DNA from 2 places in the Allobosea sp. CCNWLY174 genome. Region 1 is predicted to be linked to the other one. Evidence: riboswitches for the same ligand, from Rfam matches in the RefSeq annotation. Region 1 holds a riboswitch; the other holds the start of a gene.
What was found. Region 1 has a riboswitch for thiamine pyrophosphate ahead of thiC (phosphomethylpyrimidine synthase ThiC). Riboswitches for the same ligand answer to the same signal wherever they lie in the genome.
Positions count from the first base shown of each region.

Region 1 (3,874 bases):
CCGCGACGAGACGCAGCGCTTCCGCGATCTCGGCCTCGACACCCGCAGCGAGCGACGCGGCGAGGAGACCGTTACGATCTATGATCGCCCGGACGGCACGCAGATCGTCACGGTGACCGATGCCGAGGGCCGGCTGATCCGCCGCTCGCGGCGCGAGCGCGACGGCGGCGAATTCGTCATCATCGACAATGTCCGCCGCGACGGGCCGCAGGCCCGCTTCGCCGAGGAGGTCGTCGAGTTGCCGCCGCCGCCGCTGCGCATCCCGCGCGAGCGCTACATCGTCGATGCCGAACGCGCCGACGAGCGGCTGATCTACGAGACGATCACCGCGCCGCCGGTCGCGCCGGTGCCGCGCCGCTATACGCTGGACGAGGTCCGCTACTCGCCCGACCTGCGCGCCCATATGCGCAGCGTCGACATCGATACGATCAACTTCGACTCCGGCTCCTGGACGGTCACACCTGACCAGGCCGGGCGCCTGCGGGTTATCGCCGACGCGGTACGCCAGGCGGTCGAGCGCGCGCCCAACGAGGTCTTCCTGGTCGAGGGCCATACCGACGCGGTCGGCTCCGATGTCGACAACCTCTCGCTGTCGGATCGGCGGGCGCAATCCGTCGCCGAGATACTGACCCGCGATTTCGGCATCCCGGCCGAGAACCTGACGACGCAGGGCTATGGCGAGCAGTATCTGAAGATCCAGACACAGGGTGATTCCCGCGAAAACCGGCGCGTGACGCTGCGCCGGATCACGCCGCTGCTCACTGGACAGAACCAGCAGTGACGCAGGCCGGGGCGGCTCCGGCCGCTCCGGCTTTTGTGATCGGCAACCCGGAACAATCCCCACGTCGCTCCGGTTCCTCCCGCAGGCGGGCTCGCCTCGCGCCTGCCTGACTGGAGGAATGCCATGCGCAAGAACTCATGGATTCTGCTCGGATTGCTCGCCATGGGGCTGCTGGCGGCGGAAGCCGCTGCCGCTCAGTCCGTTCCGTCGGAGACGCAGCGTCAGCGCGCACCGGGCGTGCCGATGTCGCCGAATGCGGGCGAGGTTCAGAAGCTCGAGCCGCGCTCCGATCGCGTCGAGGCGCGGCGCGAGCGGCAACAGCTTGCACGCGATCGTTCCGGCCCGCCGGAACCGAACCGCGAGATTCCGATGCCGAAGCCGGTGCCGTCGATCATCGCACCGACTCGTTAGAGCTCGCCGCTTCGGGTTTAGATTCGGGTAAGGCTCGCCGCCTATGGTCCGCGACGAGGAGCCATGCCCATGAGCGAGATGTCGGTCGCGATCGCCCAGAGCCTGATCAGCATGAAGTCGGCTGCGACGCAGCAGGCGCTGCAGCTGGAAATGGTCAAGCAGAACGCCGATTCCGACCAGGCGCTGGTCGCCATGTTGCAGCAGGCCTCCGAGCAGCAGCAGGCGATGCTCCCTGCCGGCCAGGGCGGCAATCTCGACATCACCGCCTGATTTTTTCGATCCCGCCAGCTGTGTTGTCTCCTGCGCATGGCAGCGCGGCGTTTGATCGTGCTCCTTTGCCGGTTGCGCCGAGGTCACGACGGTTCTAACCTCCGCCTCGTTCCGAGGGGTGCTCGACAAGAGCTGAGATGGCCTGACAGCCGAACCCATCGAACCTGATCCGGGTCATACCGGCGGAGGGACTGGAACGCGGCTGCGCCACAAGTGCATCCGCAGACAGCGACTGGACCGTCAGACGCCCCGGATCTCCTGAACCTGAGAGGGAGGAGATCCTAAAGATGAACGCCCACACCAAACCCCAGAAGAACAGCGTCAAGGCCGCACCGCAGACGGTGACCACCGGCCCGATCATCGGCTCGCGCAAGATCTATGTCGCCGCGCCCGAGCATCCCGACATGCGCGTGCCCTTCCGCGAGGTCGTGCTGACCACCGACGCCGAGCCGCCGGTGCGCATCTACGACCCCTCAGGCCCCTATACCGAGACCGATGCGAAGATCGACCTCAACGCCGGCCTGGTGCAGCCGCGCCGCGCCTGGCTCGATGCGCGCGGCTTCGAGACGGTGCCCGGCCGCGCCGTCACTGCCGCCGACAACGGCAATATCTCGGCCGAGCAGCTCGTTCCCGCCTGCCCGGCGCAGCGCCCGATCCTCGAGGCCAGGTCCGGCCAGATGGCGACCCAGTACGAGTTCGCCAAAGCCGGCATCGTCACCCCCGAGATGATCTACGTCGCCCATCGCGAGAATCTCGGTCGCGCCGCCATGCTGGACGGTGCCCGCGAGCGCCATGCCGACGGCGAGAGCTTCGGCGCCTCGGTCCCGGAATTCGTCACGCCGGAATTCGTCCGCGACGAGATCGCCCGCGGCCGCGCCATCATCCCCGCCAACATCAACCACCCCGAACTGGAGCCGATGGCGATCGGCCGCAATTTCCTGGTCAAGATCAACGCCAATATCGGCAACTCGGCCGTGACCTCGGGCGCCGCCGAGGAGGTCGAGAAGCTGGTCTGGGCGATCCGCTGGGGCGCCGACACGGTCATGGATCTCTCCACGGGGCGCAACATCCACAACATCCGCTCCTGGATACTCAGAAACTCGCCGGTCCCGATCGGCACCGTGCCGATCTACCAGGCGCTGGAGAAGGTCGGCGGCGATCCGATCAAGCTCGACTGGGAGGTGTTCAAGGACACGCTGATCGAGCAGGCCGAGCAGGGCGTCGACTATTTCACCATCCATGCCGGCGTCAGGCTGCCCTATGTGCCGCTGACTGCCAGCCGCGTCACCGGCATCGTCTCGCGCGGCGGCTCGATCATGGCGCGCTGGTGCCTGGCGCATCACAAGGAGAGCTTCCTCTACGAGCGCTTCGACGAGATCTGCGAGATCATGCGGCGCTACGACGTCTCCTTCTCGCTCGGCGACGGCCTGCGCCCCGGCTCGATCGCCGACGCCAACGACCGCGCCCAGTTCGCCGAGCTGGAGACGCTGGGCGAGCTCACCAAGGTCGCCTGGGACAAGGGCTGCCAGGTGATGATCGAGGGCCCCGGCCATGTGCCGATGCACAAGATCAAGGAGAACATGGACAAGCAGTTGCGCGAATGCGGCGAAGCGCCGTTCTATACGCTCGGACCGCTGACCACCGACATCGCGCCGGGCTACGACCACATCACGTCGGGCATCGGCGCGGCGATGATCGGCTGGTTCGGCTGCGCCATGCTTTGCTATGTCACGCCGAAGGAGCATCTCGGCCTGCCCGATCGCGACGACGTCAAGACCGGCGTCATCACCTATCGGATCGCCGCCCATGCCGCCGACCTCGCCAAGGGCCATCCGGCGGCCAAGCTCAGGGACGACGCGCTCTCGCGTGCCCGCTTCGACTTCCGCTGGGAGGACCAGTTCAACCTGGCGCTCGATCCCGACACGGCCCGCGCCTTCCATGACGAGACGCTGCCGAAGGACGCCCACAAGGTCGCGCATTTCTGCTCGATGTGCGGCCCGAAATTCTGCTCGATGAAGATCACCCAGGATCTGCGCGCCGAGGTGCAGGCCATGGGCGACAATGAGCGCGCGGCGCTCGAAGCGATGGCCACTCAAGGAATGGCGGAAAAGTCGCAGGAGTTCCTGAAGCAGGGCGGCAATCTCTATCTGCCGGCGGCGGAGTAGAAACCATGCGCGTCGCTGTGATCGGGGCTGGCGTGGCGGGCCTCGTGACGGCGCTTGAGCTGGCCAAGCGGGGCATCGCGGTCGACGTGTTCGAACGCGGTGCTGCGCTCGGCGAGCAGGCCTGCTCCTGGGCAGCCGGCGGCATGCTGGCACCCTGGTGCGAGCGCGAGAGCGCCGAAGAGGCTGTCGTCACTTTGGGCCGGCAGGCGCTCGACTGGTGGCCGCGCCATTACGCCGGCACGCTCGC
Region 1 is NZ_JBBBBQ010000006.1:128,371-132,244, forward strand. Features, by position in the region: gene V7S63_RS18440 (OmpA family protein) at 1-781, shown strand, start outside; gene V7S63_RS18445 (hypothetical protein) at 944-1,192, shown strand; gene V7S63_RS18450 (hypothetical protein) at 1,262-1,462, shown strand; TPP riboswitch at 1,567-1,671, shown strand; gene thiC (phosphomethylpyrimidine synthase ThiC) at 1,750-3,627, shown strand; gene thiO (glycine oxidase ThiO) at 3,633-3,874, shown strand, end outside.

Region 2 (3,874 bases), on a different contig from region 1:
ATTGACGCGTCCCCGAACGGCGCAGCCGCGATCGACCGTGGCGCGCCCGTCCCTGGAGACCTGATCCGATGCTCGCCCGTTCCGTGCTCGTGACCCCGCTGCTGCTGGCGCTCGCCGGCCCCGCCCTCGCCCAGACCACCACGACGGCACCCGCCACCGAACCGGCCACTGCTGCGGGCAAGGCGCCCGACGCCTGCCGCCTGCTGCCGCAGGCCGATCTGGAGGCGCTCTTTCCCGGCCGACCGATAACCGCCAAGGGGCCGACGCTGAGCCCGATCAGCCGCGGCCCGCAATATGCCGAGAGCTGCATGTATTCTGTGAAGCTGCCGAGCCCGACCTCGAAGCTCGACCATGCCCGCTTCGCCTCGGTCACGGTGATCCGCTGGGATGGCATCGCCAGGGGCCGCGAGACGCCGGCCCAGGCCTTCGCCTCGATCAGGGGAACGCGCGAGAAGGTCGCGGCCGATCCCAAGATCACGCTCAAGCTCGAGCCGGTGAGCGGCATCGGCGACGAGGCTTTCCAGGAAACCAACTCCTCGAGCGTGGTGATCCGCGCCCGCAAGGACGACCTGATCTACGCTGTCTCGGTCGACCTCTATTCCGAGCAGACCGCGCCGAACGCGCTCGCTTTGGCGAAGCAGGCCGCTGCACGCTGGCAGGGCGGCACCGGCATGGTCGACACGACCCAGCAGGTGGCGACGAACAGTGCCGTGACCGTGCCGGCGGACACCCGCCCCTCTTCCGTCGCCCCGGTCGAGCAGTGGCCGGATGCCTGCGCGCTGCTGACGCCCGAGGAGATCAAGGCCACCTTCCCCGGCATGACCATCGGCGATGCCCGCAAGCTGATGGGCAAGATCACCCATGAGAGCCGCGAGAACCGGCAGGAAGCGCTGCCGAACCCGATCGGCTGCCAGTTCGACGCCAAGCGCACCGTCGAGAAGGACGGCAAGCGTACGATCGAGCTCAACCAGATCCAGGTCAGCGTCCGCAATGTCGCCGCCAACGAGGATCTCTCGAAGCGCTGGTTCCAGAGCGCGATCAAGGTGTCCGAGGCGAAGACGCCGGTTGCGGGCCTGGGCGACGAGGCGGCGCTCGACATCATGAACCGCATCCATATCCGCAAGGGCCTGACGACGGTCGAGGTCCGCGTCTCCGGCGGCGAGCGCGACCAGGCTTTGCATGATCAGGCGAAGCAGCGCGTCGGCGAGCTCGCCAAGATCGTCGCGGCGCGGCTGAAATAGCGTGCGGTAGTAGCGGCGACGCTGATAGGGAAATCCCGATTAGCGAAAGGCCAAGCTCATGACCGAACGTTTCACCGAGACCCTGCGCCAGGCCAGCCAGCCGGCCTGGTCGCAATCCGTCGGCCATCGCTTCGTGCGCGAATTGCTGGACGGCTCGGTCTCCGACGCGGTCATGATCCGTTATCTCGTGCAGGATCACCGCTTCATCGACAGCTTCCTGACCCTGCTCGGCGGCGCGCTCGCCAGCGCCGACAGCTTCGAGGCCCGCATCCGCTTCGGCCGCTTCATCGGCATGGTCAGCGGCGAGGAGAATACCTATTTCCTGCGCTCCTTCGAGGCGCTCGGCGTGAGCGAGCAGGATCGCACGGCTCCGCCGGACAGCAAGGCGACCGCCGGCTTCAAGGCGATCATGCGCGAGGCCGCCGCGACGCGCTCCTACGCCGCCGCCCTCTCCGTGCTGGTCGTCGCCGAATGGCTCTATCTCGACTGGGCGCAGCAGGCCTCGCAGCCGCTGCCGGCGAGCTTCATTCATGCCGAATGGATCACCCTGCACGACAATCCCGACTTCCGCGACTTCGTCGGCTTCCTGCGGAGCGAGCTCGATCGCGTTGGCCCAAGCGAGGCGGAAACGAGCCGGGACTTCTTCCTGCGCGCGGTCGCGCTGGAGAAGGCGTTCTTCGATTCGGCCTATGACGGCAAAGCCTGACCCGCACCGGCTGTTCTGAGACAGGCGTGACAGCCGCCGGCCGCTCTGTCACAAGGACGGTCGAGAGACGGGGGCGTTCGCCGCAAGGCGGGCTGAGAAGCACCCTTCGAACCTGAACCAGATCATGCTGGCGGAGGGAGTCGCTCGGGGCAGCCCTTGCAAGCGCTTCTCCCCGCGCCCGCCTTCCACCGGAAAGGCGGATTTTGACGACGCAGGACGCGACAGAGCGAAGGCCGGCTCCCGGCGCGAAACCGGTGATGGCCGCGCTCGCCCCTGCCTTGCGCACGGTTCTCGTCCTGCTACTCGTCTGGCAAAGTGCGATCTGGCTGTTCCAGCCACCGCGCTACATCCTGCCCTCGCCGCTCGATGTCGCCCTGGCTTTCCAGCGCCAGCCCGGCTTCCTCTTCGGCCATAGCCTAACGACCATCGCCGAGATGGCGCTCGGCTTCGTGCTCGGCTCGGCGTTCGGCGCGCTGACGGGGCTAGCGATCGTGGCGCTGCCGCGGCTCGGGCGCCTGCTCTGGCCGATCCTGCTCGTGCTGCAATCCTTCCCGGTCTTCGTCATCGCGCCGCTGCTGGTCGTCTGGTTCGGCTTCGGCATGGGCTCGAAGGTGATCATGGCGACGATCATCATCTTCTTTCCCGTCGCCTCCGCCTTCACCGACGGCCTGCGCCGGACCGACCCCGAACTGATCGACGCCACGGCGCTGACCACGGCGACGCACTGGCAGACGCTGCGCTATGTCCGCCTGCCGCTGGCGATGCCGAGCCTGCTCACCGGCCTCAGGGTCGCGGCCCCGCTCGCGCCGCTCGGCGCGGTGATCGGCGAATGGGTCGGTGCCTCGGCCGGGCTCGGCTTCGTCATGGTCCAGGCCAATGCCCGCATGCAGACCGACACGGTCTTCGCCGCGATGACCGTGCTCGCCGTGCTCAGCCTCGTCCTGCGCCATCTCGTCGATGCGCTCGGCCCGCGCCTCATTCCCTGGGCGAGCGAGCCGTGACGCCGCCTCGTTTCAAGCCGATCTCGCAGAAGGATTTCGCCCGATGACCCTCCGCGCCCTCACCCGACGCGCTCTGCTCGCCACCGGCCTCGCTTTGGCCGCCGGCCTCGCCAGCCCGGCCCGCGCCGCCGATGAGCTCACCGTGATGCTCGAATGGTTCGTCAATCCGGACCACGCGCCGCTGGTCGTCGCCGACAAGCTTGGGCTGTTCAAGGAGGCCGGGCTCGAGGTCACGATGGTGCCGCCATCCGACCCCTCGGCCGTGCCGCGCCTCGTCGCCGCCGGCCAGGCCGATATCGGCGTCCACTATCAGCCTAATCTCTATCTCGACCACGCCGCCGGCATCCCGATCGTCCGCGTCGGTACATTGGTCGAGACGCCGCTCAACAGCGTCATCGTCAAGGCCGATGGCCCGATCAAGAGCCTCGCCGATCTCAAGGGCAAGACGGTCGGCTATGCCGTCTCCGGCACCGAGACCACCCTGCTCGGCCAGATGCTGGCCAAGGCCGGCCTCAAGCTCGACGACGTCAAGCTGGTCAACGTCAACTTCGCACTCTCGGCCGCGCTGATCGGCGGCAAGGTCGACGCCACCATCGGCGGCTACCGCAATTTCGAGCTGACCCAGATGAAGCTCGAAGGCCATCCCGGCACCGCCTTCTATCCGGAGGAGCACGGCGTTCCCGCCTATGACGAATTGATCCTGATCACCCGCCGCGACGCCGTCGGTGACAGCCGCCTGCCCCGTTTCCTCGACGCGATCGAGAAAGCGGCGCTCTATCTGACCAACCACCCGCAGGAGGCCTGGAAGCTCTTCGTCGCCGCCCATCCCGACCTCGACGACGCTCTCAACCGCCAGGCCTGGACAGACACGCTACCGCGCTTCGCCAAGCGCCCGCGCGCCCTCGACCAGGGCCGCTATGAGCGCT
Region 2 is NZ_JBBBBQ010000005.1:105,283-109,156, forward strand. Features, by position in the region: gene V7S63_RS16650 (hypothetical protein) at 69-1,241, shown strand; gene V7S63_RS16655 (TenA family protein) at 1,300-1,947, shown strand; TPP riboswitch at 2,007-2,103, shown strand; gene V7S63_RS16660 (ABC transporter permease) at 2,205-2,948, shown strand; gene V7S63_RS16665 (ABC transporter substrate-binding protein) at 2,992-3,874, shown strand, end outside.
Region 2: it holds a riboswitch for thiamine pyrophosphate, as region 1 does, so the genes downstream of both, V7S63_RS16660 (ABC transporter permease) here and thiC (phosphomethylpyrimidine synthase ThiC) in region 1, are expected to answer to the same signal.